2 linked regions of the Bosea sp. 685 genome follow. The protein of the gene in region 1 binds, or shares a complex with, the protein of each later gene. Links are inferred from orthologs where the notes say so. Each region holds a gene or a part of one and is shown in the gene's direction. Other genes may lie near its edges.

Evidence for each region.
Region 2: the proteins of pnp (region 1) and RMR04_RS14855 are in contact, whole or in part, in a cryo-EM structure (PDB 9QH0), measured with the Escherichia coli proteins. The link is inferred for Bosea sp. 685 from one-to-one orthologs.

The regions. Positions count from the first base shown.
Region 1 is NZ_CP134779.1:6,300,568-6,315,648, forward strand. Bases 7,737-10,678 are described here. They hold pnp (polyribonucleotide nucleotidyltransferase), read left to right. Parts: upstream 7,737-8,094; coding sequence 8,095-10,263; downstream 10,264-10,678. Other genes in these bases: rpsO (30S ribosomal protein S15), read left to right, coding at 7,737-7,834; RMR04_RS30685 (alpha/beta fold hydrolase), read left to right, coding at 10,403-10,678. Outside these bases: RMR04_RS30630 (extracellular solute-binding protein), read left to right, coding at 1-178; RMR04_RS30635 (carbohydrate ABC transporter permease), read left to right, coding at 195-1,109; RMR04_RS30640 (carbohydrate ABC transporter permease), read left to right, coding at 1,106-1,948; RMR04_RS30645 (methyl-accepting chemotaxis protein), read left to right, coding at 2,153-4,699; RMR04_RS30650 (helix-turn-helix domain-containing protein), read right to left, coding at 4,725-5,246; RMR04_RS30655 (AraC family transcriptional regulator), read right to left, coding at 5,243-5,644; RMR04_RS30660 (Atu4866 domain-containing protein), read left to right, coding at 5,861-6,226; RMR04_RS30665 (NAD(P)-dependent oxidoreductase), read right to left, coding at 6,284-6,895; RMR04_RS30670 (winged helix-turn-helix transcriptional regulator), read left to right, coding at 7,020-7,412; more of rpsO, read left to right, coding at 7,565-7,736; more of RMR04_RS30685, read left to right, coding at 10,679-11,167; RMR04_RS30690 (pyridoxamine 5'-phosphate oxidase family protein), read left to right, coding at 11,251-11,886; RMR04_RS30695 (adenosine kinase), read right to left, coding at 12,046-13,044; RMR04_RS30700 (helix-turn-helix domain-containing protein), read right to left, coding at 13,127-13,507; RMR04_RS30705 (Smr/MutS family protein), read right to left, coding at 13,504-14,064; RMR04_RS30710 (murein transglycosylase A), read right to left, coding at 14,067-15,081. UniProt on the Escherichia coli protein: Involved in mRNA degradation. Catalyzes the phosphorolysis of single-stranded polyribonucleotides processively in the 3'- to 5'-direction. Also involved, along with RNase II, in tRNA processing.
Region 2 is NZ_CP134779.1:2,841,481-2,856,987, forward strand. Bases 1-3,368 are described here. They hold RMR04_RS14855 (Rne/Rng family ribonuclease), read left to right. Parts: upstream 1-366; coding sequence 367-3,168; downstream 3,169-3,368. Other genes in these bases: RMR04_RS14860 (hypothetical protein), read left to right, coding at 3,227-3,368. Also shown: more of RMR04_RS14860, read left to right, coding at 3,369-3,658; RMR04_RS14865 (mechanosensitive ion channel family protein), read right to left, coding at 3,739-6,030; RMR04_RS14870 (pyridoxal phosphate-dependent aminotransferase), read right to left, coding at 6,120-7,310; RMR04_RS14875 (DsbA family protein), read left to right, coding at 7,422-8,291; aroQ (type II 3-dehydroquinate dehydratase), read left to right, coding at 8,395-8,853; accB (acetyl-CoA carboxylase biotin carboxyl carrier protein), read left to right, coding at 8,932-9,387; accC (acetyl-CoA carboxylase biotin carboxylase subunit), read left to right, coding at 9,432-10,793; aat (leucyl/phenylalanyl-tRNA--protein transferase), read left to right, coding at 10,976-11,656; RMR04_RS14900 (DUF2155 domain-containing protein), read right to left, coding at 11,719-12,336; RMR04_RS14905 (Nramp family divalent metal transporter), read left to right, coding at 12,606-13,949; RMR04_RS14910 (cysteine hydrolase), read left to right, coding at 14,016-14,687; RMR04_RS14915 (NADH:ubiquinone oxidoreductase subunit NDUFA12), read right to left, coding at 14,820-15,230; RMR04_RS14920 (hypothetical protein), read right to left, coding at 15,265-15,507. UniProt on the Escherichia coli protein: Endoribonuclease that plays a central role in RNA processing and decay. Required for the maturation of 5S and 16S rRNAs and the majority of tRNAs. Also involved in the degradation of most mRNAs.

The DNA.
Region 1 (15,081 bases):
CAACGAAAGCGCGATGTCGTATCTCATGCTGGTGCATTTCCGCTACCAGGAGCCCTCTGGTTCGGTGCTGCTGCAAGCAGGCGTGCAGAAGATGCTCGCCGGGCAGACGACGCCCGCCGAAGTCGGCGCCGAGATCACCAAGGGCATCGCGACCTATTATGCGCCGTTCAAGAAATAGCTGAGCCATGCCGGATATGGGTTCGGCCACCCGCCACCGGGTCTGGGTGACGTTCCTCGTCACACCGCCTCTGGCGGTGATGGCGGTGTTCGTGGTCTATCCGATCCTGTCAGCGTTCTCTTACGCCTTTTTCTCGTGGCATGGCCTGTCGCGCGAGGCCTTCGTCGGGCTTGGAAATTTCGTCGACCTGTTCACGAAGCCGCATTACGCGCAGCCGATCATGCGCGCCTTCGGACACAACCTGATCGTGCTCGCGGCCCTGCTCGTGGTGCAGAACGGCGGCGGCTTCCTGCTCGCCTGGTTCTTGCACCGCGAACCCTTCGGCTTTCGCTTTCACCGGGTCGCGGTCTTCTTGCCGGTCATCCTGTCGAGCGTGATCGTCGCCTTCCTGTGGAAGCTGCTGCTTCACCCGAATTTCGGCGCGGTGAACGGTGCGCTGAACGTGGCGGGGCTGGGCAAGCTCGCTCTGCCCTGGCTGGGCGACAGCCGCACCGCGCTTGCCGCCCTGATCTTCGCCAATGCCTGGCACTGGATCGGCTTCCCGACGCTGGTCTTCCTTGCGGGCATGCAGCGCATTCCGCGCGAAGTCCTGGAAAGCGCCGAACTCGATGGAGCGAGCCAGATCCAGGTTCTGCGCCGTATCGTCTGGCCGCTGGCGGCGCCGAGCGCGACGGTGACCTTCACCCTGCTCTTCATCGGCGCCTTCAACTGGTTCGAGCTGCCCTATCTGATGACCGGTCTCGAAGGTTCGCCGTTCGGCTCGACTGATGTGCTCGGCCTCGTGTTCTACCGCCTCGCCTTCGGCAACCAGAGCGCCAGCGTTCAGGATTTTGGCCATGGTTCGGCCTTGGCGACACTGCTCTTCCTGTTCATGGCGGCTGTTGCGACGGCGGCAACGATCCGTCTGCGCCGACGCGAGATCGCGCTGTGACGCGCTGGCTCGCTCGCCCCGCCGATCTTGCCAGCGCCGGCATGGTCCAGCTCGTGCTGATCCTGAATTCAGCGTTGATGCTCTACCCGATCGTGATCATGGTGTTCGCCGCCTTCAAGCCGACGGCGGAGATCTTCGCCAGGCCCTTCGCGCCGCCCGATTTCAGCAATATCGACAATTTCGTCCGCATCGTCGAGGAAGCCAACTTCCTGCGCTATCTCGGCAATTCGATCCTGGTCACGGGCGTCTCGGTCGCGCTGATCCTGGTACTGGGGACGATGGCGGCCTACGCGATCGCACGCTACCGGTTTGCGCTGGCGACGCCGATCTTCCTGATCTTCCTCGCCGGGCTGATGCTGCCGCTGAAGCTCGCGATCATCCCGCTCTTCGTCCAAATGAACGGGCTCGGGCTGATCGATTCGCGGCTCTCGCTGATCCTGATCTATGTCGCGATGGGGCTGCCCTCGACCGTCTTCATCATGACGGGCTTCCTGCGCACATTACCGGGCGAACTCGAGGATGCCGCTCGCATCGACGGCGCTTCCGAGCCGCGCATCATGTGGTCGATCATGCTGCCCTTGTGCAAGCCGCCCCTGGTGATCGCGGGCATCCACAACGCTGTGCCGGTCTGGAACGATTTCTTCTTCCCGCTGATCTTCATCCAGAGCGATGCGCGCAAGACGCTGCCACAGGGCCTGACCACATTCATCGGCGAGTACGCGACCGATTGGGGCATGCTGTTCGCCGGGCTCACCATCGCGGCGCTGCCGATCACCTTGGTCTACATCGTGCTATCGCGCCAATTCATCGCCGGGATGACGCAGGGCGCCGTGAAATAGGACGGTGTGCCGATCACGACCGGCTCGATCGGCAGCGGCGAATTGGTGCCGCATCGCGTCTTCAACCTGTGAATTCGTTTGGAATCGTCTGCACGCATAGGTTGGTAAATCAAACGTAAACACAATTTCAAGGCTTCTGCGGCAATTTGATCCTGTTGCCGTGCGGCAGAAAGCGCGCGCGGCCGGGGCGAGCGGGGGCCGCGCATGACTTTGTCGACTTCGAAGCTGTCGATCAGGCATATCCTGATCGGCCTGATCTGTGCAATGGCGCTGACGACCGGCGGCCTGACGCTCCAGGAAATCTGGTCCGCCTATAAGCGCTACGGCGTGTCCCAGCAGGTTGTCGGGCTGGCGGGATTGAACCGGAACCTGTTCGATGCGCTCGGCGCCTTCCGGCTCGAACGCGCCTCGATGCAGAGCGCCGTCATCCTGCCGAGCGACAAGAACCAGTCCTCGATCGAGACCTATCTGCAGCGGCGCAAGCAAGTCGACGAAGCCATGGCGCAGGCGAATTCGGTGCTGACCGCTTCGAACCGCCCGGCTCTCGCCCCGTTCCAGCGCGACCTCGCCGCCATCTATGACGAGACACGCAAGCTGCGCGAGAGTGTCGAGCGCGACCTCAAACTGCCCGTCGAGGGCCGCGACAAGCAGATGCCAGAGCGCGTCCTCGTTGTCGGCGAGAAGCTGCTGGTCAGCCTCGACAAGGCCTCGCTGGCCGTCGACAGCGAGATCCGCGCCCTCAATCCGGCTTTGACCGAACTCGTGGTCGCGCGTGCGTTGTCCTGGGCGACACGCACCTATACCGGCACATCCGGCGTCATGGTCAGCACAATCACGGCACAACAGCGCCCCTTCGACGCGAAGGAGACGCGCATTTTGCTGAGCAATGACGCCAGCGCGCTGGCCAGCTGGCAGGCCCTGCGCGATATGGCCGACACCGCTCAGACCGACCCCGTGATCAAGGCCGCCATCGCCACGGGCCACGCCACCTATTTCTCCGGCCCGGTCAAGGAGATGCGCGAGAAGATCGTCGCGCAGGCGACTTCTGGCAGCAAGCCCGGCATGTCAGTCGACCAGTGGCGCGGCGAGATCGTGCCCGCGCTCGAAACCATCGCGGCCGTCGCCAATGCGGCGCTGGACCGGGCCATCGCAGGAGCGAATGCAACCGCGAATCAGGCCTTTGCCGAACTCCTGACATATGGCGCGATCCTGCTCGTCAGCCTGCTGATCGCCGTCGTCGGATATGTCGTGGTGCGCTCGCGCGTCACCACCCCGCTCGCGCAGATGACAACGGCGATGACGCAGCTGGCGAAGGGCGATCTCGATACCGCGCTGCCGCGGATCGCCTATCAGGACGAGATCGGGGCGATGGCGAGCGCCTTGTCGGTCTTCCATGAGAATCTGGTCAAGATGCGCGAGCTCGAGCAATCGGAGCGTGCGGCTTCCGCCACCCGCCTGGCGCGGGCGCAGTCGATGGAAGCGGTGGTGACGGATGTCGGAGAGGTTGTCGCGGCTGCGGCATCGGGCGATTTCTCGGCGCGGCTGCAGATCGAGCATGCCGACGAGCAGATGCAGAAGCTCGTCGCCGGCATCAACGAGATCAATGCGGTGGTTGATTCAGCCACATCCGAGTTCGCGGCCGCCCTGCACGCGGTTGCGGGCGGCGACCTGACCGCCCGGATCGAGACCGCCTATCGCGGCAAGTTCGCCGAGCTCAAGGGCGCGATCAACGAGACGGTCGACCGCCTGTCCTCGACGGTGCGCACGATCCAGACGACCTCTGCGGATGTCGGTCTGGCGGCGCGCGAGATCACGATGGGCGCCGATGACCTCTCCAAGCGCACGGAAGAGCAGGCGAGCTCTCTGGAGGAGACTGCAGCCACGACCGAGGAACTCGCAGCTTCGGTGAAGGCCTCGGCTCAGGCCTCGAAGCAGGCGGCCGCGATCGCGACCGAGGCGATGCAGGCGGCGCAGACGGGCGGCACGATCGCGACCGAGGCCGTGGCTGCAATGGCGCGCATCGAGAGCGCCTCGCAGAAGATCTCCGACATCATCCGGGTGATCGACGACATCGCCTTCCAGACCAATCTGCTGGCGCTGAACGCGGCGGTGGAAGCGGCGCGCGCCGGCGATGCCGGCAAGGGCTTTGCCGTGGTGGCGTCCGAAGTGCGCACGCTGGCGCAGCGCTCGGGCGCCGCTGCCAAGGACATTTCCGGCCTGATCTCGTCGTCGAACCAGGAGGTCGGCGAGGGCGTCAAGCTGGTGCGCCAGGCCGGCGACGCCCTGACCCAGATCCTGGCGGCCTCGCAAAAGGTCGCGGCCACCATCGCCGAGATCTCGGCGGCTTCGGGCGAGCAGGCCAACGGCATCGACGAGATGAGCCAGGCTGTCGCCCATCTCGACGAGATGACGCAGGCCAATGCCGCGCTCGCCGAACAGAGCGCGGCCTCGGCCGGGTCGCTCTCGGGCCGCATCGTCCAGCTCAACGACCTCGTCGCGGCCTTCAGGACCGGCCCTGAGGGAGCAACCGCCTCAACGGCCAGCTACGCCTCGGCGCCGCGCACTGCTGCCAGGGCAAGCGCTGCCCAGGCCCATGAACCGGCCTCGGAGCCCGAGCGCCTGCGCAAGCTCGCCGAGGCTGCCTTCGGGCAGGCCCCAGCCAGACCCGCTCCTGCCCCGGCGCGGGCCTCCGCACCGGCCAAGCGCGCCGTCAACGGCCGCGCCAATGACGCAGGCTGGGAAGAGTTCTGAGGCAGGGAGGAGCCTGCGCGCAGCCTCAGGCTCCAACCATCTCCAAGGCTGAAGCCCCGCGCAGCCTTGCAACGTCCCGCAGCGGCGGCGCGCCGAAGAGCCGGCGATATTCGCGGCTGAACTGCGACGGGCTTTCATAGCCGACCCTGAAACCGGCGGAGGCGGCATCCAGCGCCGCGCCCAGGATGAGCCGTCGCGCCTCCTGCAGGCGCAATTGCTTCTGGTATTGCAGCGGGCTCATCGCGGTGACCGCCTTGAAGTGCTGATGCAGCGCCGAGGGACTCATGCTCGCCTCGGACGCCAGCGCCTCGATGCTGAAGGTCTTGTCGTAGTTGCGCCTGATCCAGCCTATGGCCCTGTTCACCTGCTGCAGCTTGCTTTCGGCCGTCGCGATCTGGCGCAGGCGGGCCGCCTGTTCGCCATTCATCAGGCGGTAGAGGATCTCGCGCTCGGCCAGGGGCGCCAGGACCGCGATGTCATGTGGTGTCTCCAGCAGCCTGACCAGCCGCAGCATGGCGTCGAGCAGTTCGGGCGCGGCCGGATTCACGGCGAGGCCCGGCCCAGCGCCGGTATGCCCCCCTCGCCAGGCTTGGTCGCGTTGGGCTTGCTCTCCAGCATCAGCGCACTGAGCTGGACGGGATCAAGATCGAGCCGCACGGAGAAATAGGGCTCCTCAGTGCTGGCCTCCACGACCTGGCCGATGATCGGCAGATCGACGGAGACGACGAGGTAATGCGTCCGATCGTAGAGATAGATCTGCTCGCCCAACATGACCTGCTTGCGGCCCTGCACGATGATGCACAGCGCCGGCAGATGCAGCCCATGCATGGGCTCAGTCGGCTGGCTGGAGCGGATCAGGGCGAGCCGCGGGATCGCCGTCTGATGCACGCCATCCAAGGTCACGAGGCGGCCGAGCAACGCCGCCAGTTCATCCGCCTGCCGCATCCAACCGCTCCATCATAGGGCCGATGCCAGTCGAACCGGCACCGGCGTCTGGATTTTCATACAATGAATTGGCGGTTCCTGCGACCCAATGCCAGCACTCATGGAGGATCAGGCAATCCTTGCGGCGCTTCGGTCTATCGCCCGCGAGCCCGGATGCGGCATTCATCTCCTCGCACTGGCCCAATTAGGTGGCCGCTCGAAACACAGGAGCAAGCCATGCAGTTCAACCGCGTTCTCACCGCGTTCAGCGCGCTCACCGGATCCATCCGCGCCGCCAACGCAACCCACCCGCTCGAGATCGACCTCGAAGCGCTGATGCAGCCCAACGCCGCCGAGCGCGCCATGATGGGCGTCTGGGTCGCCGATGACGGAGCAACCCGGCTCTCGCTCCTGCCGAACGGCCGCTATGGCAAGACGCTCGGTACCGGGCGCGACATCTATCGCGGCCGCTACGAGGTCGACGGGGCGCGCCTCTATTTCGAGGGCGACACCGGCCGCACCGCTATCGGTGAGGCCCGCCGTGGCATTCTCACGCTGGGCGACCATCGCTTCATCCGACCGGGGGCGCGCAGCGCCGCATGAAAAAGGGCCGGTGCTGGGGGGCGCCGGCTCTCATTTTTTCAGTAACCGCGCGTTTTTTCAGTAACCGACAGTGAAGCGCTTGCGGCCATGGGCCGGCTTCTCCAGCTCGTCGACCAGCGCCACCGCGAAATCCTCGGCGGAGATCGCGCTGTTGCCGCCGCCGTCGACCAGCAACTGATCGCCGCCGAGACGGAACTTGCCGGTCCGCTCGCCCGGCGCGATCACGGCGGAGGGCGACAGGAAGCTCCAGTCCAGCGCCTCCTCCTGCCGCAAAAGATCGAGATAAGCGCCGCCTTTCTTGGCCTCGGCATGGTAGGCTGCCGGGAAATCGGGCGTGTCGAACAGCTGCACGCCGGGAGCGACCTCCAGGCTGCCAGCGCCGCCGACGACGAGGTAGCGCTTGACGCCGGACTGCTTCACGGCCCCAAGCAGGGCCTCCGCATCGCTCGCCAGATAATGGACGGAGCTGATCACCGCCTCATGGCCGGTAAGCAGCCTGGCGAGGCTGTCTTTGTCGAAGATATCACCCTTGACGGCGGTGACGCCGGGCAATGCCGGGACCTTCTCCGGATTGCGGACAATGGCCGTGACCTTATGGCCACGGGAGACGAGCTCCGACAGAATGCGCGAGCCGATAAAGCCGGTGGCGCCGATGAGTGCGATTGTCATGACATGGTCCTGTTTTTCCAGTATCTAATAGATACTACCACTCCGATGGAACCTAGATGGCCCGGTCGTTCCCTTCCGTAAAGAAGGCACTTCCGCGAGACATGGTCACCTCCAGGAAACCCGCATGCTGCTGCGCCCCGACCCCTTCAATGCGCGATGCCCAACGCGGCGGGTGCTCGACCGCATCGGCGATAAATGGGCTGTGCTGATCCTGATCCTGCTCGAGCATGAGACGCTGCGCTTCAACGAGCTGCGTCGGCGCATCGAGGCGATCTCCCAGAAGATGCTGTCGCAGACGCTGAAAAGCCTCGAGCGCGACGGGCTGATCCGCCGCGAGGCCTTCCCGACGGTACCGGTCACGGTCGAATATTCGCTGACCGAGCTCGGCCGGACGCTGGCCGCGACCGTCGACAGTCTGAGGATCTGGGCGGAAACCCATATCGGCACGGTCGAGGAGGCGCAGCGGCGCTATGATCACGGGGCCGGCCCGGATTTGGCTGAAACCGCATCGCGCTAGCCTTTCCCGTCGTTTCGTGTATATGCCCAGCCAACCGGCGTGAAAGCCGGCTGCGCAGCCTCTCCTCGATGAGAGCGATTGCGGGCTTCGGACCTTGCTGGACGACATCCCGGCCTGGCCCGCCAGATCAACCCCAATATGAGGATCTCACGATGTCGATCACTGCCGAGCGCAAGACTGCGCTCATGAAGGAACATGCCACCAAGCCGAACGACACCGGCTCGCCGGAAGTCCAGGTCGCGATCCTGACGGAACGCATCAACAACCTGACCGGCCACTTCAAGTCGCATGTCAAGGACAACCATTCGCGTCGCGGCCTGCTCAAGATGGTTTCGCAGCGCCGTTCGCTGCTCGACTATCTCAAGAGCAAGAGCGAGCCGCGCTATAAGACCCTGATCGAGAAGCTCGGCATCCGCCGCTGATCGAGCGCTGACTGCTTCACGCCCGGTGCGACATCGCTCCGGGCGGTTTTCCAGGATCTCCGCAATGGGGCGGCGTCCTGATTTCATCGCGGGAGCCGCAAGGGGCGGCCTTCCCGCATGACCCGCCGGGCGTCCTCGATGTCCATGGCAGGATCGCCGAGCGCTCGGGCGCATAGTCTCGCAAAAACCCGAGCTTTCCGCCGTCTTGCTCATGGGCCGGAGACACCGGCCGGGTCGCATCCGATCCGAAAGACAAATCCATGTTCGATGTACAGACCGAAGAACTGATCTGGGGCGGGCGCAAGCTTGTGCTCGAAACCGGCAAGATCGCCCGCCAGGCCGACGCCGCCGTGCTCGCGACCTATGGCGAGACCGTGGTGCTCGCCACCGTCGTCTCCGCCAAGACGCCCAAGGCCGGGATCGACTTCTTCCCGCTGACCGTGAACTACCAGGAAAAGACCTTCGCAGCCGGCCGCATTCCCGGCGGCTATTTCAAGCGCGAAGGCCGACCGACCGAGAAGGAGACGCTGGTCTCGCGCCTGATCGACCGGCCGATCCGCCCGCTCTTCGTCGAGGGCTACCGCAACGAGACGCAGGTCGTCTGCACCGTGCTGCAGCATGACCTCGAGAACGACCCCGATATCGTCGCGATGGTCGCGGCTTCCGCCGCCTTGACCCTGTCGGGCGTGCCGTTCACCGGCCCGGTCGGCGCTGCCCGCGTCGGCTATTTCGACGGCGCCTACAAGCTCAACCCGCTGGTCGACGAGATCAAGGAATCGCAGCTCGACCTCGTCGTCGCCGGCACGCCCGACGCCGTTCTGATGGTGGAATCGGAGGCCAAGCAGCTCTCCGAGGAGATCATGCTCGGCGCCGTGATGTTCGGCCACAAGCACTTCCAGCCGGTGATCGACGCCATCATCCGCCTGGCCGAGAAGGCCGCCAAGGAGCCGCGCGATTACGTTCCGGCCGACAACTCCGTCGTTCTCGACGCCGTCCTCAAGCTGGTCGATGCGGATATCCGCGCCGCCTACCAGATCAGGACCAAGGCCGAGCGCTACAAGGCGCTGGACGCCGCCAAGGCCAAGGTTGCTTCGCTGATCTCGGAGACGCCGGACGGCAAGACCACCTTCACCAAGGAGCAGGTCGGCGGCCAGTTCAAGGAAGCCCAGGCCAAGGTTGTGCGCTGGACCATCCTCGACGACGGCGTCCGCATCGACGGCCGCGATCTCAAGACCGTGCGCAAGATCGTCGCGGAAGCCGGCATCCTGCCGCGCACCCACGGCTCGGCGCTGTTCACCCGCGGCGAGACGCAGGCGCTGGTCGTGACCACGCTGGGCACCGGCGACGACGAGCAGTTCATCGACTCGCTGGAAGGCACCTACAAGGAAACCTTCCTGCTGCACTACAACTTCCCTCCCTATTCGGTTGGTGAAGCTGGCCGCATGGGCTCGCCCGGCCGCCGCGAAATCGGCCATGGCAAGCTCGCCTGGCGCGCCATTCGCCCGATGCTGCCGGCGAAGTCGGAGTTCCCCTACACCATCCGCGTCGTCTCGGAGATCACCGAGTCGAACGGCTCCTCCTCGATGGCCACCGTCTGCGGCACCTCGCTTGCCCTGATGGACGCCGGCGTGCCGCTGAAGGCGCCGGTTGCGGGTATCGCGATGGGCCTGATCCTGGAAGGCGAGCGCTTCGCGGTGCTCTCCGACATCCTGGGTGACGAAGACCATCTCGGCGATATGGACTTCAAGGTCGCCGGCACGGCCGAGGGTATCACCTCGCTGCAGATGGACATCAAGATCGCCGGCATCACCGAGGAGATCATGAAGGTCGCCCTCGACCAGGCCAAGGGCGGTCGCGACCACATCCTCAGCGAGATGAACAAGGCGCTTTCGGTCTCGCGTGGCCAGCTCGGCGAGTACGCCCCGCGCATCGAGACGATGAAGATCCCGGTCGACAAGATCCGTGAAGTCATCGGTTCCGGCGGCAAGGTCATCCGCGAAATCGTCGAGAAGACCGGCGCGAAGGTCAACATCGAGGACGACGGCACCATCAAGATCGCCTCGGCCGACGGCAAGTCGATCGAAGCCGCGATCAAGTGGATCAAGTCGATCGTCTCCGAAGCCGAAGTGGGCATGATCTATGACGGCACCGTCGTGAAGATCATGGAGTTCGGCGCCTTCGTGAACTTCTTCGGCGCCAAGGACGGCCTGGTCCATATTTCGGAGCTGGCCGCGGCTCGCGTCCAGAAGGTCTCGGACGTCGTCAAGGAAGGCGACAAGGTCAAGGTCAAGTTCCTCGGCCAGGACGAGCGCGGCAAGATCCGCCTCTCGATGAAGGTCGTCGACCAGGAGACCGGCGAGGATCTGACCGAGAAGCTCAAGGCCGCTCGCGACGCCGAGAAGAGCCGCGAGCGCGGCGCCGCCGAGTAAGCAGCGCGCGATTCACGTGAAACGAGACGCCCCGCATCGCAGGATGCGGGGCGTTTTTTATTGCCCCTGCGCCACGGCAATGCTGACAGATCCATGATGCGGGCTGCTGCAGTCTTCCGCGGCAAACCAGGGTCCAGCAATGAAGTCTTTCACCGTTCCAGCCGCCGCTGCAGAGCTGCGCTATCATGACATCGCGGGCGAAGGCCCTGCGCTTCTCTTCATCCATGGGCTGGGCTGCGCCTCGTCCTGCGACTATCCGAGCGTCGCGGCGGACGCCGCCCTGCGGGGACGGCGCATGCTCCTGGTCGACCTGCTGGGCTCCGGCTTCAGCGATCGGCCGACCGGGTTCGGCTACACCATCGAGGACCACGCCCGCAGCATCGCGGCTCTGGCCGAGCATGTGCGATTGACCGAATTCGATCTCTTCGGCCACAGCATGGGCGGAGCGGTGGCCATCACGGCGGCGAGAATGCTGGGTGGGCGCCTTAGGCGGCTCGTCCTCGGCGAGCCCAATCTGGAGCCCGGCGGGGGCTTTTTCAGCCGACGCATCGCCTCCATGACCGAACGCGACTATATCGAGCGCGGCCATGACGCGCTCGTCCAGGCCAGTCGCACTGAGGGCAACGGCATCTGGGCCGCGTCGCTGGCCATCAGCGCCCCCTACGCGGTGCGTCTCGGGGCTTGCTCATTGATCGCCGGCAGCACTCCGAGCTGGCGTGAGATGCTCGCAGATCTGCCGCAGCCGCGTTCTGTCCTGTTTGGGGAGGCCTCGCTTCCAAGCAGCGATGCGGAGAGCCTTCCCAGGCTCGGCGTCGATGTCGCCATCATACCGGCAGCCGGGCATTCCATGGCCTGGGAGAATCCTGTCGGCCTGGCCGAGGCGATCGCACGCGCCTTGTCCTGAGGTGGGCAGTGTCGGGCCGGGGTAAAGCCGAGGTGACGGCTCATCTTCAATGGTCTAGACTATTACGACCCATGGAGATTGGCATGCGCGACCACACCCTCACCTCCCTCGATGACCTTGCGGCACTTTATCCCAACCCGATCGCCCCGGCCTCGGTCGCCAAGGAGATCGATCACGTCGATGCGAATTACGGGGCGCTGATCGCCGCCTCCCCGTTTTTCGTGCTCGCGACCAATGGTCCGGACGGCCTGGATTGCTCACCGCGTGGGGATATGCCGGGCTTCGTGCGACTCCGGGACGCGAAAACGCTGCTGATTCCGGACAGAAGAGGCAATAACCGGTTGGATTCATTGAGGAATATCCTGTTCGACAATCGAATCGGAATGCTCTTTTTGATCCCCGGTTACGGCGAAACGCTGCGCGTGAACGGCACGGCGACGCTTTCGACCGATCCCGAGCTCTGCGCGGGCTTCGCGATGGCCGGAAAGCTGCCAGCTTGCGTGATCGTCATCGCGGTGGAGAGCGCCTACTTCCAGTGCTCGCGCGCAGTGGTGCGCGCCGACCTCTGGAACCCGGCGGCGCAGGTCGACAAGCGGAGCTTGCCGAGCGCCGGGCAGATCCTGCGTGCGATCACGGAGAAGAACGACAAGGTCGAGACCTTCGACGGCGAGGCCTATGACAAGGCGCTGCCGGAGCGGGTGAAGGCGACGCTGTATTGAAGAGGTTGAACGAGCGACAACCTTGTCATTCCGGGGCTTCGCACAGCGAAGAACCCGGAACCCACGACTGGGTGGATGCTCCAATCGCTATCTCTCACCCAGTCGTGGGTTCCGGGTTCGGCCCAGAGGGCCGCCCCGGAATGACAGGCGGGCTGCGGTTCACAGCAGCCCTTCGTTCCCCGCTAGAACCTTCAGGTTCATATCCGGCCTTGCGCCGACATGGCTGATGACCTCGGCGGCGGCGAGTGCGCCCAGGCGCAGTGCGTCACGCACTTCGCGGCCAGAGGTCAGGCCGAAGAGGAAGCCGGCAGCGAAGAGATCGCCCGCGCCGGTGCTGTCGACGATGCGCTCGACGGGGAAGACCGGCTCGGCGATGATGCCATCCGGCGTCACGGCCAGAGCGCCCTTCTCCGAGCGGGTCACGGCGGCGAGGATGTTCTCCGCCCGCAACGCCGCCAGCGCCGTCTCGAAATCAGCGGTCTGGTAGAGGCTCTTCAACTCGTGCTCATTGGCGAAGACGAGGTCGACCATGCCATTGCGGATCAGGCCGAGGAACTCGTCGCGATAGCGATCGACGCAGAAGGAATCCGACAAGGTGATAGCGACGCGCCCGCCGGCCTTGTGGGCGATCTCGGAGGCCTTGCGGAAAGCCTCCTTGGCCGCCGGCGGGTCCCAGAGATAGCCTTCGAGATAGATGATGTCGGCGCTCTCGACCGCCTTGGCGTCGACGTCAGCCACTGTCAGCCCCTGGCAGGCGCCGAGATAGGTGTTCATCGTGCGCTCGCCATCGGGCGTGACGATGATGAAGGAGCGTGCGGTCGCGGGACCTTCCATCGCGAAGGCCGTGTCGAAGGACACGCCGAGCGAGGTCAGGTCATGCCGGTAGAGCTTGCCGAGCTCGTCGGCCTTGACCTTGCCGATGAAGGCGCCCTTGCCGCCGAAGGAGGCCAGGCCGGCGATGGTGTTGGCGGCCGAGCCGCCGGAGATGACCTTGGCCGGTCCCATGGCGGCGTAGAGCGCCTCGGCGCGGGCCTCGTCGATCAGCATCATCGCGCCCTTGGCAAGCTCGTACTTAGCCAGGAAGTCCTCCTCGGCGGAAGCGATGACGTCGACGATGGCGTTGCCGAGGGCGAGGACGTCGGTGCGCGAATTGCTCATGAACAGGTCCGGATGCTGATCTTAAGGAGGGAGTTGGCGGCGCGTGTTGCATCCGCCGGGCTTCGGGTCAAGCAAGTCGGGCTCAATCCGGCGCAGCAGTGCGGCGAATCGCGGCTTCGTCGAGGATATCCGCAAGGCGTTTGAGTTCGTCCGGCTCCAATGCCGCGATCTCGCGGGCGAGGCGGTTGGCGAGCAGCGTCGCCTCGGCATCGAGGCCAGCCGTATCGACCGTGACACGCGGATGCGAGAGATCGGCAAGGCGCACCAATTCATCCGCCTCGTCCCAGATCACGCCCAGCACATGGATGACGCCCTGGATCAGCACGAAGGTCGGCCGACCGCGCTTGCCGTGCTCCAGCGCCGAGAGATAGGCCGGCGTGACGCCGAGCGAGCCCGCCATTTGCGCCAAGGTGACGCCACGAGCCGCGCGCAGGGCCCGCACCCGCTGGCCGAAGGGGGTCATGGCCCGATCTCGCGTTGGCGGCGCAGGCGTATATATAGCGCGCCTGCTCCGCCATGGCGCTGCTCGGCCTCCTCGAAGCCGACAACCAGCGGACGCAGATCGGGCAGGCGCAGCCAATGCGGCACCATGCGGCGCAGCACCCCGCGTTCCTCGCCGAACAGGCTGTCTCCAGCCGCGCCCTTGCCGGTGACGACCAGCGCGAGCTTGCAGCCGCGCGCCTGCTCGCGCCGCAGAAAGGCCCGCAATGCCAGATGTGCCTCGTCCTGGCGCATGCCGTGCAGATCGATCACCGCCTCGACGCCCTGCTGGCCGCGCCGCAATTGGGTGCGCAGGCGGCGTTCGAGCGGCGCCAATGGCGGCGGCGCGGGTTTGGATTGGGCCGACTTCGCAGCCACCACAGGAATGGCGGCCACGGCCATGACGGGGCTGGGTGCAACTGGCTCCGGCTGCTCGGGCTCGACCGGCTTGCGGCCGGGAAGCGGCGTCACCGAGCGCGCGACTTCGCGCCAGAGCGCGATATCGGCCGGCGACAATGTCTTGCCCCGCCGCGACCGCATCGTCAGGGCCTCGGATCGCGCGGCCAGAGCACGGTGAAATCGAAGTTGTGGCGGATCAGCCCCGCCCGATGTCCGGCCGCCACGCCCGAACCGACGAAGAGGTCGACCCGCGCCGGCCCGAGGATCGCCGAGCCGGTATCCTGCGCGATCATCAGCCTCGAGAGCCGTTCGCTGCCGCCCTGCCCATCGGGGATCGTGGCGTCGATCCAGGCGGGCACACCATAGGGCCAGACCGTGCGGTCGATCGCGATGCTGCGCAAAGGCGTCAATGGCAAGCCGGCTCCGCCGATCGGTCCGGAGCCCTGCGGCAGATCGTCCCGGCGCGCGAAGAAGACGAAGGAACGGTTGAGCGCGATCAGATCCCGGGCGAAGCCGGCATCGGCTTTCAATCGCGCGATCAGCCGGTCCATGGTCATCTCTGCAGGCGGGATGTTCTCGCGCTCGCTCAGCGCCCGACCGAGCGAAGTATAGGCGTGGCCGTTGCGGCCGGAATAGACCAGCCGCGTCACCCGGCCATCGGGCAGACGGATCCGGCCGGAGCCCTGGACCTGCAGCACGAAGCGATCGACCGGATCGCGCATCCAGAGGATTTCGAGTTTTTGGCCATCGAGCGCGCCCGCCTCGATCGCGGCGCGATCGGGAAAGGGCACGAGCCCCTGCGCCGTATGGCGCGCGGCCGAAAGCCCTGCCTCGATGCCCGGCCAGTCATCGCCGGGCTGCCGGGTCACCAGATCGACAGGGCGGCCATAAAGCGGCGTCTGGAAAGCCGCGGAGCGTGTGAGCGAGCCGTCGAATTCGGGTTCGAAATAGCCGGTCATGAAGCCGGTCTCGGCCTGGGCCGGCCGGATGCGCCAGAATGAGAAGTGCGTCTCGAAGAAGCGGCGCGCATTCGCCGCATCGACCTTAGACGCCTTTTGCAGGCGCAGCGCCTCGGCGCAAACACCTTCCAGCGCCTTGGGCAAGGGCATGGCCGCGCGCAGCGGCGGATCGGCCATGCAGCCGCGCGCGAAGATCGCA
Region 2 (15,507 bases), 3.5 Mb from region 1 along the record:
CGGCGTCAGCCACGAAAGTTCGGCGCCTGGCTAGGTCTCGCGAGCGTGCAAACGCGGCGTGCTTCGTCTTTAGGCGAGTGCGTCGCAGGTCAGGACAGATGTCGGGGCATACGACGCCGCATTTTTCATCGGTGATTCGTCCATACCTGCGGGACTGTGCCGGGGCGTTTGCCCGGCCAGGTTTCCCGAGCCGCTATCCTGTCTCGATCGAACACTTCCCCGTCCCAGACGCCGGCTTGCGCCGGCTTTTGCTCCTGCAACATGCCGGCTTTCGCCGGCCTTCACGCGGCGCCCCTGCCCGCGGCAGCGGATTCTCATCCGCAGCCCGGCGGGTTTTGATGGCGGCCGCGCCCATGGAAAATTCATATGGCCAACAAGATGCTCATCGACGCCACCCACCCGGAGGAGACCCGGGTCGTGGTGGTTCGCGGATCCCGCGTCGAGGAATTTGATTTCGAATCCGCCAGCCGCAAACCGCTGCGGGGCAACATCTATCTGGCGAAGGTGACGCGCGTGGAGCCCTCGCTCCAGGCCGCCTTCGTCGAGTACGGCGGCAACCGCCATGGCTTCCTTGCCTTCTCCGAAATTCACCCGGATTACTACCAGATCCCGGTCGCCGACCGTCAGGCGCTGATCGCCGAAGAGGCGCGCGCCGACCGTGAGGAAGAGCGCGATGAGGAGAAGCGCGAAAAGCGCGGCGGCGGTCGTCGCGACCGTGGCCGCCGAGGCGACCGCGACGGGCGCGCCAAGAAGGCGTCCCATGACGAGACCGTCACCTCCGAGATCGAGGCCGACGGCAAGGGCGCCGCGATGGTCAATGAAGGCGGGCCTGCCTTCGGCGAGGAATTCGCACCGTCAATCACCGAATCCGCGACCGAGGAAGCCGTCGAGAACGCACCCTCGCTGACCTTCGAGACGGAAACGGTCGAGGCCCTCGCCACGGACGAAGCCGCGCCGGAAGGCGAAGAGGCCCGCAAGCCGGCCGAGGACGAAGAGGACGGCGAAGACCACGCTCACGAAGACGGCGAGCATGAGGAGCCCGAGCAGCTCGGTGGCGGCGACGCGCTCGACGACATCTCCGAGCGGCCCCAGCGCCATCATCGCCGCCAGTACAAGATCCAGGAGGTGATCAAGCGCCGCCAGATCATCCTGGTCCAGGTCGTCAAGGAAGAGCGCGGCAACAAGGGCGCGGCACTCACTACCTATCTCTCGCTCGCCGGCCGTTACTCGGTGCTCATGCCCAATACCGGCAAGGGCGGCGGCATCTCGCGCAAGATCACCAATACCGAGGATCGCAAGCGCCTGAAGGAGGTTGCCTCCGAACTCGAGGTGCCCGAGGGGATGGGCATCATCCTGCGCACCGCCGGCGCCTCGCGCACCAAGGTCGAGATCAAGCGCGACTACGAATATCTGATGCGGATGTGGGAGAGCGTGCGCGAATTGACGCTCGCCTCGGTCGCGCCGGCGCTGGTCTATGAGGAGGGCAACCTCGTAAAGCGCTCGATCCGCGACCTCTACAACAAGGACATCGACGAGGTTCACGTCGCCGGCGAAGAGGCCTACCGCGAGGCCAAGGACTTCATGCGCATGCTCATGCCGAGCCATGCCAAGAGCGTGAAGGCCTATCGCGAGCAGACGCCGCTCTTCGCCGGGTTCGGCGTCGAGAGCCAGCTCGACGCGATGTTCTCCAACAATGTGACGCTGAAATCCGGCGGCTATATCGTCATCAACCAGACCGAGGCGCTGGTTGCCATCGACATCAACTCCGGGCGTTCGACCCGCGAGCACAATATCGAGGACACCGCCCTCAAGACCAATCTCGAAGCGGCGGAGGAGATCTCCCGCCAGCTCCGCCTGCGCGACCTGGCCGGCCTCATCGTGATCGATTTCATCGACATGGAGGAGAACCGCAACAACCGCGCTGTCGAGAAGAAGCTGAAGGATTGCCTCAAGGACGACCGCGCCCGCATCCAGGTCGGCCGCATCTCGGCCTTCGGCCTGCTTGAAATGTCGCGCCAGCGCATTCGCACCGGCGTGCTCGAGAGTTCGTCCGTGCCCTGCCCGCATTGCGCCGGTGCCGGCATGATGCGCTCGGCGGCTTCCGTCTCGCTGCAGATCCTGCGCGCGCTTGAGGAAAACCTGATCAAGAGCGCTTCGCATAACCTCACCGTCCGCACCCGGCCGGAGGTCGCGCTCTATGTGCTGAATCAGAAGCGCGCCCATCTCACCGATCTGGAAACCCGCTTCGCCATCGCAATCAGCATTACGGTCGACGCAACCCTGCTCGGCACGCGCTATTTCGAGGTCGAGCGCGGCGAGTTCGTCGGCAATGAAGGCCGCATCGTTCCGACCTCCTTCAAGGCGGAGGCGATCCCCGCCGATATCGACGATGACGCGCTCGACGCCGCCGCTGAAGCCGAGGCGCTCGGCGCCGAAGACGAGGGCGTCGAAGCAGGCGAGGCCACGACAACTGCTGCCGCCAATGATGACAAGCCGGACCGTGGCGATGGCGAAGCGCGCGGCGAAGGCGGCCGCAAGCGCAGGCGTCGTCGCCGGCGGCGGCGTGGCGGCGAGCGCGACGCCAATGGCGTGCGCCTCGACGGCGGCACGGATGCCGAGGGCGATGAGGATGGTCAGGACGACGACGAGGACGGCGATGAGAACGCCACCGAATCGCAGGAGACCGAGACCGTCGCTGCGGCTCCCGAGCCGGTCGTGACCGAAGTGGCGGCAGAGCCGGAAGCCGAGGCGGACGCCAAGCCGCGCCGCGGCCGCCGTGGCGGACGCAAGCCCAAAGTTGACGCCGAGACTCTGGCTGACACTGAGGCTCGGGTCGAGGTCGCCAAGGTCGTGGACGCTCCCGAGGTGGTGACCGAGGCCGTCACGGTCGAGGCTGAAGCCGCCCCGGCCGAGAAGCCCAAGCGCAGCCGCGCCCGCAAGAAGATCGTGCCGATCACCGAAGACGGTGAAGCAGCGCCGGTCGTCGCAGAAACCGCGCCGGCTGAGCCCGTCGCCGCAGAGCCGGTCGCTGCCGCGCCTGTTCCGGAACCAGAGCCCGCCCCCGTTCCTCGCGTGGTCGAGGAGCCGGTCGCAGTGGTGCTGACCCCGCCCGACCCGGACCGCCCCAAGCGCGGCGGCTGGTGGAACAAGCTGGCCGGCAGGAACTGAATGACAAGGCCGCTGCGGAACACCGCAGCGGCCTTTTTCATGAGGCGAGATGCTTGTGATGCCGCCGCCCCGCAATCGCGAAAGACAGGTGCTGACCGCGATCTGCATCGTGGCGCTCCTCGGCTTGGCCTGGATGGGATGGCAAGCGCTCGGAGGGCTTGGCGTCGGAATCCTTGGCCTTCTCGTGCTGTTCGTTGCGGTCAGGGTCGAACTTGAAGGCAACGGACCGGTCGGCGCGCAATCGAACCCGGAGTTCTATGCCAGACAGGTGCGTGCCGAGCGCGAGCAGCCTCACACCGACCGAGTGAGTCGCCGGGCGGAAAATGTGGCGTTCCTTTCATCAGCACGCGTCGGCGTGGCGGCGGGCGCTGTTCTTACTGTAGTCGGTTTCGGGCTGCTGTTTTCTGGAGCCGCGCCCAATGGGCCGATCGGCCTCTTTGAGCTTGGCGATATTTTTGTGAGTCTGTTTTTGAAGGGGCGGCCTTGGTGAAATGGCCGGCCGCTCAGTACGCGCCATTTTGAGCTCAGGCGCAGCTCAACTTGGCTTTCCCCGCGCCGGCGACGCGCAAATCACCCCGCCGCCGGCGCGAGCGGGCTGGGCGGCGGCACGGCGCTGATTGCCGCCGCTGCGCCGGCTTGCCAGGTCGCCTCCCCGCCACGCACCGTCACGGCGTTCGAGGCGAAGGGCACCCCCGCCTCGTTGAGCGCGCGATAGACCCGTTTCAACGCCTCGCGCTGGAGCGAGGAGGCCTGGTTCGGCTTGGCGGTGAATTTCAACCGGATGACGATGGCACTGTCGGTGATGTCGGCAACGCCCTGCATCTTGAGCGGCGCAATGAAATGCGGCGCGAATTCCGGATCTTCGAGCAGGGCCAGGCCCGTTTTCTTGATCGCCTTGCGCGCCTTTTCGATATCCGCCGAGTGATCGAGCCGAACGTTGAACTTCAGCGTCGCCCAGTCGCGGCTGGCATTGGTGAGGGAGGGAATCTGGCCGAACGGCACCGTATGGATCTGCCCGCTCTGGTGGCGCAACTGCATCGAGCGCAGCGATATCTTCTCGACCGTGCCCTTGAGCCGCCCGGTATCGACATATTCGCCGACGCGGAAAGCATCCTCGATCATGAAGAAGAAGCCGGAGACGATGTCGCGCACCAGCGCCTGCGAACCGAAGGAAATGGCGAGCCCCAGAATGCCGAAGCCGGCAAGCAAGGGGCCGATATCGACGCCGAGCCGCGACAGCACGACAAGCCCGGTCAGGCCGAAGACCGCGCCCAGCACGACGCCGCGCAGTACCGGCAGCACGGTGGCTAGTCGCGATGGGATGCTCTCTTCATGCGTGGCGTCCTCATCGACCGGCATCGTCGCGCCGCGCTTGGGCGCATAGGCGTCGAAGAAGCCCCGCAGGAAGACGAGGGCGACCCAGCCCGCGAAGGCGAGCATGGCGACGCCCGCCACCCGCTGCGAGAAGGCGGAGAATTCCGTCGAGCTCACGCCGAGGAGGAAGCCGCCCCAGAGCCGCGCCAGCAGATAGAAGCCGCCGACCCAGATCACGCCCCCGGCAGCTGCCCGCGCCGCATGGCCGAGCGCGAGCGTAAGCGGCGCGCGCTCGCCCAGGGCGGCGGCATGCGCCTGCCGGCAGGCCATCAGGCTGGTGATGCCGACCGCGAGGATCGGCACCAGCACGATGATGAGCTGCGTCAATCCGGCAGCCTCGGCCCAGCGTGCTCCACCCTCCATCATCGCCGCCGCGTTGCCGACCATCCAGATCGCCACGGCCGAGGTGGCATAGAGCCAGCCGGCCCCGGCTGCGATCATCCGCCGGCCTGGCCCCGGCTCATGCGATGATTCGAGGATGAGCGCCGCAAGATCGTGTCGCGCATCGATGAACCACCAGGCCTTGAACAGCGTCACGGCAATGCCGCCCAGCGTGAACAGCCCCGCGACCGGGCCGGGGCCGGCTGCGTGCTGGCCTGTGACCGCGGTCGTTAGCAGGATCGGCGAGGCGATGCCGAAGAAGACGAGCAGGCCGAAATGCCGGTCGGCCCGCCGCAGCGGCATGATCCGTCGTTCCGGCACGCCGGGAGAGAGCAGGAAACGTCCAAGGGTCAGATGTCCGGCCCCGATCACGACGCCGTTGGCGATGACACGCAAGGTCGTCGCGGCAAGATCGGGTTCGGGCAGCCAGAGCATGCGCGCGGCATGCAACGCCGCCAGGCCGACCGTGAGCGTCATCAGATCCTGGAACAGTCCCCAGGACGACGCGATCAGGCGCGGCGTGAATTCAGGCCCTTTGGGCCGCAGCCGACGCGCGAACCAACCTGCGGTCGCGAAACGGAACAGCCCCGCCGCGGCGATCGCGAGCGCCAGGCCAGCGACGATTCCCCAGCCGGCCGGAAGCCCGCTCGCACCGTTGCGGTTCTGCGCCCAGGCGCTCCGCCAGGCGTCCGGCAGCGCGGCCAGGCGCGGCACCGCGCTCACCCCTTGGGTCAGCCCATCGACGAAATGATCCCAGAACGCCTCGACCCGTGTTTCGCCCTGATCCGGGCTGCTGCTTGCCGGCGGCGTGGCAGCGTTGCTCGCGACCGCCGCTGGCGCAGCCTGGATGGGCTGGTCCTTGCCGGCGATTCTGATCTCGACCTTGTGGCCGCCGGTCGACAAGGCGTCGACCAGCTTGCGCACCGTCTCCGGTGTTTCGTCGCCCCGCAGGGTCAGCGTGACATTCGCGTTGCCTTGAGCCTGCGCGTCGCCTTGAGCCTGGGCGAAACCCGCGGACGCAAAACCCAGAGTGGCCAACACGAACAAGAGCAGCGCCAGGGTGCAGGACGCGACCGACTTGCTCGAAGACGCAAAGCAATGTCGCATCGAACCCGCTCCCAACACCAAGGACAGCGCGAGTTGCACGGGAATCCCCGCTCTTGGCAAGCGCCGGGCTCACTATGCCCGCTTTGCGCTCAGCCGCGCTTCAGCCAGGCCCCGATCCGTTCGACTGCCTGCTCGCATTCCGTGAGCGAGCCAGCGAAGGAGAGCCGCACCGTACGGGCTCCACGGCTTTCGTCGAAATCGAGCCCGGGCGTGATCGCGACGCCGGCCTGGTTCAGAACATCGCGGCAGAAGGCCATGGAATCGTTCGAATATCTGCCGATGTCGAGATAGATGTAGAAGGCCCCGTCGACAGGCAGGAACTCACCCAGCCCGATCTCCGGCAGGGCCTTCAGCAGATAGGCGCGGTTTGCAGCGTAGCCGGCCTTGATCGCCTCGCACTCCGCGGTCGCCTCGAAAGCCGCCTCGCCTGCGACCTGGCTGAGATAAGGCACCGAGATCGACAAATTCTGCTGCAACCGCTCGATCGTGCGCACCAGCCGCTCGGGCACCACGAGCCAGCCGACGCGCCAGCCGGTCATGCAGTAATATTTCGAGAAGGAGTTGACGATGATGGCGTCGGGATCGGCGGCAAGCGCTGTCGTCGCCGGCGCCTCATAGGTCAGCCCGTGATAGATTTCGTCGGAGATGTACCAGAGGCCGAGCCGACGACATTCCGCCGCTACGGCTGCGATGGCGTCGGGGGCCATCACCACACCGGTCGGATTGGCGGGGCTCATGGTCAGCACGCCGGCGAGCGGAGCCTGGGCATGGGCTCTTGCGATCAGCTCCGGCGTCAGCGCGAAACGGGTCTCGGGCCCGACCTCGATCGCGACCGGCTCCAGCCCCAGCGCGATCAAGATGTTGCGATAGGCCGGATAACCCGGAGCAGTGATGGCGACGCGCGCGCCAGGCTGGAAACAGGCCAGGAAGGCCAGGATGAAGCCGCCCGAGGAGCCCGTCGTCACCACGACGCGCTGCGCCGCCACGGTGACGCCATAGCTGTCCTGATAATGTCGGGCGATGCGTTCCCTCAGCGAATCCGTGCCGAGCGCCTGAGTGTATCCGATGCGGCCATGCTCCAGCGCGCGGCCGGCCGCCGCGCGGATCGAGGCCGGCGTCGGCGCGGAAGGCTGCCCGACCTCCATATGCACCACCGAACCGCCATTCCGCTCGATGGCGGCGGCCTGGTTCATCACATCCATGACGATGAAGGGCGAAACGCGCTCGGCCCGTGCGGCAAGCGCGGGGATAAGGAGGCTGGAAGGGGCTGGCTGGGTCATGCCGGTTGCCGTAACCGAGCAGCCCTCATCTCGCAACCGCTGTCACAGCTGTGATTTGACGCAGTCCCGGCAAGAGCCCAGAAGCAATTTTGAAGGTTTTTCGAAACCATGATGGGGCGAGATGCCCTGCCGGCCAGCGCCGGCCTGCCCGAAAGGACGACGATGATCGCGCTTCCCTTCCTTCTGCGCCTTGACCTTGCGGTGCTGCGCCGCGCCGGCCTCGCGCTCTCCGCGCTCCTGGTTGCCGGCAGCCTGACGATGGCGCCGGCCCGCGCGCAAAGCTCGGCTCTCACCCCCGAGCAGCGCAAGGCCGTGGTCGATCTGATCCGCGAGACGCTGCAGCAGAACCCCGAACTGGTCCAGGAAGCGCTGGTCGAGATCGAACGCCGCAACACGGTCGCCCAGGCTGAGGCGCAGCGTAGCGCCGTCACGGCCGAGAAGGCCCGCCTCGTCGATCCCGCCACCTCGGCGATCGTCGGCAACCCGCAGGGCGACGTCACCATCGTCGAATTCATGGATTACAATTGCGGCTTCTGCAAAAGGGCGCTGGAGGATGTCCGCGCGCTTGCCAAGGAAGACCCGAAGCTCAAGGTCGTGATCAAGGATTTCCCGATCCTCGGACCGGATTCGGTCGAGGCCAGCCGCGTCGCGGTCGCGGCCATGAATCAGCTCCAGGGCGCGAAATATTTCGAGTTCCACAACAAATTGATGGCGACCAAGGGACGCGTCAACGGCGCCAAGGCGCTCGAGGTCGCCAAGGATGCTGGTGCCGACATCGAGCGCCTGAAGAAGGACATGGACGCCTCGGCGACCAAGGCCGTGATCGAGGACACCGTCGCTCTGGGCGATCGTCTGGGCCTCACCGGCACGCCCGCCTTCATCCTCGGCGACGAGGTTGTCTTCGGCGCAGTCGGCCAGGCGGCGCTGAAGGCCAAGATCGACGCCGTCCGCAAATGCGGCAAGGCGACCTGCAGCGGCTGAGCCCTGCCGACTTTGGTCGGGCTTCGCCCTTCCCCTGCCGGTCCGCAGCGTTTATGAGGGCGGCGTCTGCCGCTTTCATGCGGTGCTGGAATCACCGCGCACCATGGTCGCCGTCCACGTCCTCAACGGTCCCAATCTCAATCTGCTCGGCACCCGCGAACCCGCCACCTATGGCGCGGTGACGCTGGCCGGCGTCGAGGAGAGGCTGAAGGCCAAGGCGCTCGCGGCCGGCGTCGAGCTGACCTTCCGCCAGACCAATTACGAGGGCGAGCTCGTCAGCTTCATCCAGCAAGCGGGCCTCGCTGGTGCGGGCATCGTCATCAATGCCGGCGCCTATACCCATACCTCGGTCGCATTGCGCGACGCGATCAAGGGCACCGAGGCGCTGGCCATCGAGGTGCATGTCTCAAATGTCCATGCCCGCGAGGAGTTCCGGCACCATTCCTACATGGCGCCGGTCTGCGTCGGCGTGATCTGCGGCTTCGGCGTCGCAAGCTACGATCTTGCTTTCGACGCGATCGTGCCGCTTCTGCAGAAGCGGCTCGCGAAACCGGCGGCCTGAACCGCCAGTATCTTCCACAGGATGGCGTGAGCGCGCTCAGCGCTCCGCTGCCAAGACGACAAAGACGGTGACACCGCCATGGCGACCAAGAGCCCGATCGACCCCGAACTTGTGCGCGAACTCGCGCAACTCCTGAACGAGACCGATCTGACCGAGATCGAAGTCGAGAAGGGCGATCTGCGCGTCCGCGTGGCCCGCACCATCACGGCAACGGTGCAGGTGCCCGCTTCCGCTGCGCCCCTGCCCGTCGCAGCGCCCGTCGCCGCAGCCCCGGTCGAGGGCAAGCCGTCCGCCGCCCATCCCGGTGCGGTCGCCTCGCCGATGGTCGGCACGGCCTATCGCCGCGCTTCGCCGGAGGCCAAGCCCTTCGTCGAGGTCGGCAGCATCGTGAAGGCGGGCGAGCGCGTCCTCCTGGTCGAGGCGATGAAGACCTTCAACGACATCGTCGCCCCCCGCGCCGGCAAGGTCGTCGCGATTCTGGTCGAGGACGGACAGCCGGTCGAATATGGCGAGCCGCTGCTGGTGATCGAGTGAGCCGGGCCCCGAGCGAGGATGGCCGATCCGATTTGGGCTTCAAGATGTTCGACAAGATCCTGATCGCCAACCGGGGTGAGATCGCGCTGCGCGTGCTGCGCGCCGCCAAGGAATTGGGTATCGCCACGGTGGCGGTGCACTCCACCGCCGACGCCAACGCCATGCATGTGCGCCTCGCCGACGAGAGCGTCTGCATCGGCCCGCCCTCGGCGCGCGAGAGCTATCTCAACATCCCCGCTTTGATCGCGGCTTGCGAGATCACCGGCGCGGATGCCGTCCATCCCGGTTACGGCTTCCTCTCCGAGAATGCCCGCTTCGCCGAGATCCTGGACCGGCACAACATCACCTTCATCGGCCCCAAGGCCGAGCATATCCGCAGCATGGGCGACAAGATCGAGGCCAAGCGCACGGCCAAGGCGCTCGGCATCCCCTGCGTGCCGGGCTCCGAGGGCGGCGTCACCGACGATGACGAAGCCTTGCGGATCGCAGCCGAGATCGGCTTCCCCGTCATCATCAAGGCGGCGTCCGGCGGCGGCGGCAAAGGCATGAAGGTCGTGCGCAATCCCGATGACATGTCGGTTGCGCTCTCGACTGCCCGCACCGAGGCAAAGGCCAATTTCGGCGACGATGCCGTCTATATCGAGAAATATCTGGAGAAGCCGCGCCATATCGAGATCCAGGTGCTCGGCGACGGCAAGGGCCACGCCATCCATCTTGGCGAACGCGACTGCTCGCTGCAGCGCCGCCACCAGAAGGTCTGGGAGGAAGGTCCCTCGCCCGCACTGAACGCTGGCGAACGCGACAAGATCGGCATGGTCTGCGCCAATGCGATGGCCAAGCTCGGCTATCTCGGAGCCGGCACGATCGAGTTCCTCTATGAGGATGGCGAGTTCTATTTCATCGAGATGAACACGCGTATCCAGGTCGAGCATCCCGTCACCGAGATGATCACCGGCATCGACCTCGTCAACGAGCAGATCCGGATCGCAGCCGGCGCCCCGCTCTCGATCATGCAGAAGGATGTGGTGATCGAGGGCCACGCCATCGAATGCCGGGTCAACGCCGAACATCCCGCGACCTTCCGGCCCTCGCCGGGTAAAATCACGTCGTTTCATACGCCGGGCGGCCTCGGCGTGCGTGTCGATTCGGCCGCTTATCAGGGCTACACGATCCCGCCGCATTATGATTCGCTGGTCGGCAAGCTGATCGTGCATGGTCGCAACCGGGCCGAATGCCTGATGCGCCTGCGCCGCTCGCTCGACGAATTCGTCGTCGACGGCGTCGACACCACGCTGCCGCTGTTCCGCACGCTGGTACGCAACCCCGACATCCTGAACGGCGACTACAACATCCACTGGCTGGAGAAATTCCTCGCAGCCGGCGGGATGGGCGAAGACGGCGCCTAAGACACCGTTCTCCACAGCCCTCATCCTGAGGAGCCGCGCAGCGGCGTCTCGAAGGATGCTTCAGAAGGCTCCGTAAGCATCTGCATCCTTCGAGACGCAGCCTATGGCTGCTCCTCAGGATGAGGGCTGTGGAGCGCGGAGACCGATTTGACTCCCCGCGCGGCCCGCGCTCCCATCACGCCATGAAGGCCCGCTCCGTGCCCGTCCGCTCGCCGCTGATCACGCCTGAGATCATGTTGCGCGCCTATACAGCCGGCATCTTCCCGATGGCGGAGAGCGCCGACGATCCTAATCTGTTCTGGGTCGAGCCCGAGATTCGCGGCGTCATCCCGCTTGCCGCCTTTCATCTGTCGTCGCGCCTGGCCCGCACCGTCCGCTCCGACCGTTTCGAGATCAGGGTCGACAGCGCCTTCGATCATGTCATCTCGGCCTGCGCCGAGCCCAAGCCCGACCGGCCCGAGACCTGGATCAATGGCCGCATCCGCGAGATCTTCGGTGAATTGTTCCGCCTCGGCCATGTCCACACGGTCGAATGCTGGCGCGAGAACAGGCTCGTTGGCGGGCTCTACGGGCTCTCGCTTGGCGGCGCCTTCTTCGGCGAAAGCATGTTCCACCGCGAGACCGACGCCTCGAAGGTAGCCCTCGTCCATCTCGTCGCGCGGCTCAGGCTCGGCGGCTACAGCCTGCTCGACGCACAGTTCCAGACCACGCATCTCGCCCAGTTCGGCACCCAGGAGGTGCCGCGCTCGGCTTATCAGGGACTGCTGGAACGAGCTGTCGCGAAACCCGGCAATTGGTGGTCCTGGCCCAAAAGCGTGGGCGTCAACGGGGCCCAGGCACTGGCCGAACTCGCTCCAGGCTGAGGCCCGAGCTTCCCGGAAGCTGACAGAGCCTCAGCTCTCATGCCAGAGCATGTCGAACGCTCTCAGCGATTGCCGCCGGCGGGGTCGCGAGGGCCGGCCGGGTTGGTCGGGAAGAAGCGCTGGCTCGGCGCCTGGCGCGGCGCGACCGGCACGCCCTGGGGCGGCTGCACATCGATGCGTCCGCCCGGCGCCGGCGCGTTTGGCGCCTGGTTGACGTCGCGGGCCGGAGCGGTGCGCGGCCGACGCGGCTCTTCGGGAACCGGAGCCTCCGGCTCCTTGGGGTCGACGACGAGTTCCGTTCCGCCTTTGCAGTCGGTCAGCCAGACATCGTAGATCGCATGCTCGACGCCGTGCAGGCCGGGGCTCGCCGCATACATCCAGCCGGTGAAGATGCGCCGGTATTCGTTGTTGAAAGTCACCTCGTCGACCTCGGTGAAGGAGGTCGTCTGCGGCGCTTCCGTCGGCGGGCGCGTCCAGCAGACGCGCGGCGTGATCTGCAACGCGCCAAACTGCACCGTCTCGTCGACCGCCACCTCGAAGGAGATGATCCGCCCGGTGATCTTGTCTAGCCCGGCGAAGACCGCAGTCGGATTGCGGATGCGATCGGCCGCAGCGGGCCCGCCCAGCGCAAACGAAACAAGCGTAGCAAGGGCCAGAACGGAAAGGCTGCGGGACGGCATGCTCAAAACGATTCTCTGTCGCGCGAGGTCTCCGCGCGCTGGCGGCTTACCATGGCAAAGCGAGCGGAAAAAGGGCGATTGCGGTCTCCGCGCCAGCCATGCCTCATCGTCACGGGCGCCTGGCTGAAGTGGCCTCCCCCGATTGCGGACTTTCTGGACACTCCCATGACACGACAGCGTGCTCATCGCACGGCAGCGTGATTTTCCTTGTTGCGAATAATTTGCAGAACTGTATCTTGCAAATAATTCGCAAGAGCAGGTGATACCCAATGGACGCCTTCGTCAGGAAGCCCCCCGCCGGTTGGCGCCAGGATCGCGGCGACGCCTCGCTCACCGACGTGCATCGCTCGGTCGACGTTCAAGGCTCCAAGCCAGGCTGGCGACGCGCGGCCGCATTCGTCGGCCCGGGCTATCTCGTCGCCGTTGGCTACATGGATCCGGGCAACTGGGCGACGTCGATCGCCGGCGGCTCCAAATTCGGCTACACCCTGCTTGTCGTCGCACTGCTGTCGAACATCATGGCGGTCGTGCTGCAGGCGCTCTGCGCGCGGCTTGCCATCGGCTCGGGCCGCGATCTCGCGCAGGCCTGCCGCGATTCCTTCCCGAAGCCGGTGGCGCTCACACTCTGGGCGATGGCCGAGATCGCCATCATCGCGACCGATATCGCGGAGGTAATCGGCACCGCGATCGGGCTCAACCTGATCTTCGGTATCCCGCTCGAGATCGGCGTCCTGATCACGGCGCTCGACGTCTTCCTGATCCTGTACCTGCAGCGGCTCGGCTTCCGCTGGGTCGAGGCGTTGATCATCACCCTGCTCGGCGTCATCGCCATCTGCTTCACCATCCAGATCGCGCTGGCCGATCCCGATTGGGGGGCGGTGATCAGGGGCTTCGCGCCGACGACGCAGATCGTCACCAATCCCGAGATGCTCTATCTCGCGCTCGGCATCCTGGGCGCGACGGTGATGCCGCATAATCTCTATCTGCATTCGGGCATCGTGCAGACCCGCGCTTATGGCGAGAGCCTGCCCGAGAAGCGCCAGGCGCTGAAATACGCCACGATCGATTCGACGGTGGCACTGACCTTCGCGCTCCTGATCAATGCCGCGATCCTGATCCTGGCTGCGGCGACCTTCAACAAGACCGGCCAGACCGATGTCGCCGAACTCGGCGAGGCGCATAAGCTGATTGGCCCGCTGCTGGGGTTGGCGATCGCACCAACCCTGTTCGGTATCGCCCTGCTCTGCTGCGGCATCAATTCGACCGTGACTGCGACGCTGGCCGGCCAGATCGTCATGGAGGGGTTCCTCAAAATCAAGCTGGCGCCCTGGCTGCGCCGTCTGATCACGCGCGCCATCGCCATCGTACCTGCCGCCGCCGTGACCATCTGGTATGGCGACAGCGGCACGGCGCGACTCCTGATCCTGACCCAGGTCGTGCTCAGCCTGCAGCTTTCCTTCGCCGTCTTCCCGCTGGTGATGTTCACAGCAGACAAGGCGAAGATGGGCGCGCTCGTCGCTCCGCGCTGGCTTGCCATCTTCGCCTGGCTGATCGCGATCGTGATCGCGGCGCTCAACATCAAGCTGCTGTTCGATTTCGTCATCGGCAGCTGACGCGACGATTGGTCTGGCGACCGCGAATCGGCTCTCTTCCGTTAGAGGCTGATCGCGGGACGACAGATGACATTGCGCCATCCAAGCGGCATCGACGAAAAGGTCGTCGCCAAGGTCGTGTCCCGACGTGGGCGTCTTCATGCCTTCGAGAGCCTGAACCCGGCGCTGACCGCGCTCGTCGTCATCGATCTGATGCGCGCCTCGGTCGAGAATGACGAAGCCTGCCGCGAGATCGTCAGCCCGATCAACCGGATGGCGGCAGCGTTGCGAGAGCGCGGCGGCACGGTGGCATGGGTCACCGCAGCGCCGATGCCGCTGGAGAGCCCTGTCCTGGCGGCGATCCATGGCCCGCAGCGCCTGCGCCATTTCCAGGACGGCGCCCGGCGCGAAGACCCACGCTCGCGGCTCTGGCACGAACTCACGCCGCAGCCCGGCGACATCCACGCCATGAAACAGGGCTACAGCGCCTTCTTCCCGGGGCGTTGCGACCTGCACGCGCAATTGCAGCGGCGCAAGCTCGACACGCTGCTGATTGCCGGGACGGTCACGAATATCTGCTGCGAATCTTCGGCTCGCGATGCTGTGGAGCTGGGCTATCGCATCGTCATGGTCTCGGATGCGAATACGGGCCACGCCCACGGCCTGCACGAGGCTTCACTGGCGACGATCTACCGCTGCTTCGGCGATGTCAGGCCGACAGCGGAGGTTCTGGAATTGATCGCGGCTGGAGCCGGATGATGTCTCTCATCTAAGTGCGAGAGCAGGAGCAATGCTCCAAACTTTTAAAAGCGATCACGTTTTTCGCATTCGGATGGAAGCGTCCGGATGCGACGTGATCGAGGGCGCGAAGCGCCCTGCCCGGCCAGCGCCTCAGCGCCCTGGCGTCCAGGCCTCGTAGTCGCCGGTTGCCGGCGGGCGGTGGCCACCAGTCAGCGTCGAGCCCTGCGGACGATAGGCCAGGGCCGTGCCGGTCCAGTTCTGCTGATGCGGCTCTTGCCACTCGCGCGGCTCGTAGCGCTCCTCGGAGGGCGCGACATCGACGGTGTGATGCAGCCAGCCATTCCAGCCCGGCGGGATCTTGGAGGCTTCCGCTTCGCCGTTATAGACGACCCAGCGACGCTGGATGCCGAGCGCCTTGTCCTTTACCCCGCCCTTGGTGCGGTAATAGACATTGCCGAACTCGTCGGCGCCGACGCGCTCGCCGAAGCGCCAGGTATGGAAGCGCGTGCCGATGGTCTGGCCGTTCCACCAGGTGAAGATCTGGAGCAGGGTCTGCTTCATTGCTCTCGTCCACGTCGGTCGGGGCTCGCGCGACTTATGGCGATAGCGCGCCACGCTGTCTAGCCTTGGCTGCCTCGGCCCAGGTGCCGATTTCCTCTTCAGCCTTACCGTTGCAGCGTATCAGACTCAGAAGGTCGAGCACCTGCGAATCCGTGGTTTCAATCCTGCGCGTTTTCTTGTTCCGGGAGATCACATTTGTCGGCGTGATTCGTGTTGTGGAAGCGATCAGGGTCGCCGAGACTTCATAATCGAGAGGATCAGGCCCCTGGCTTGCGCC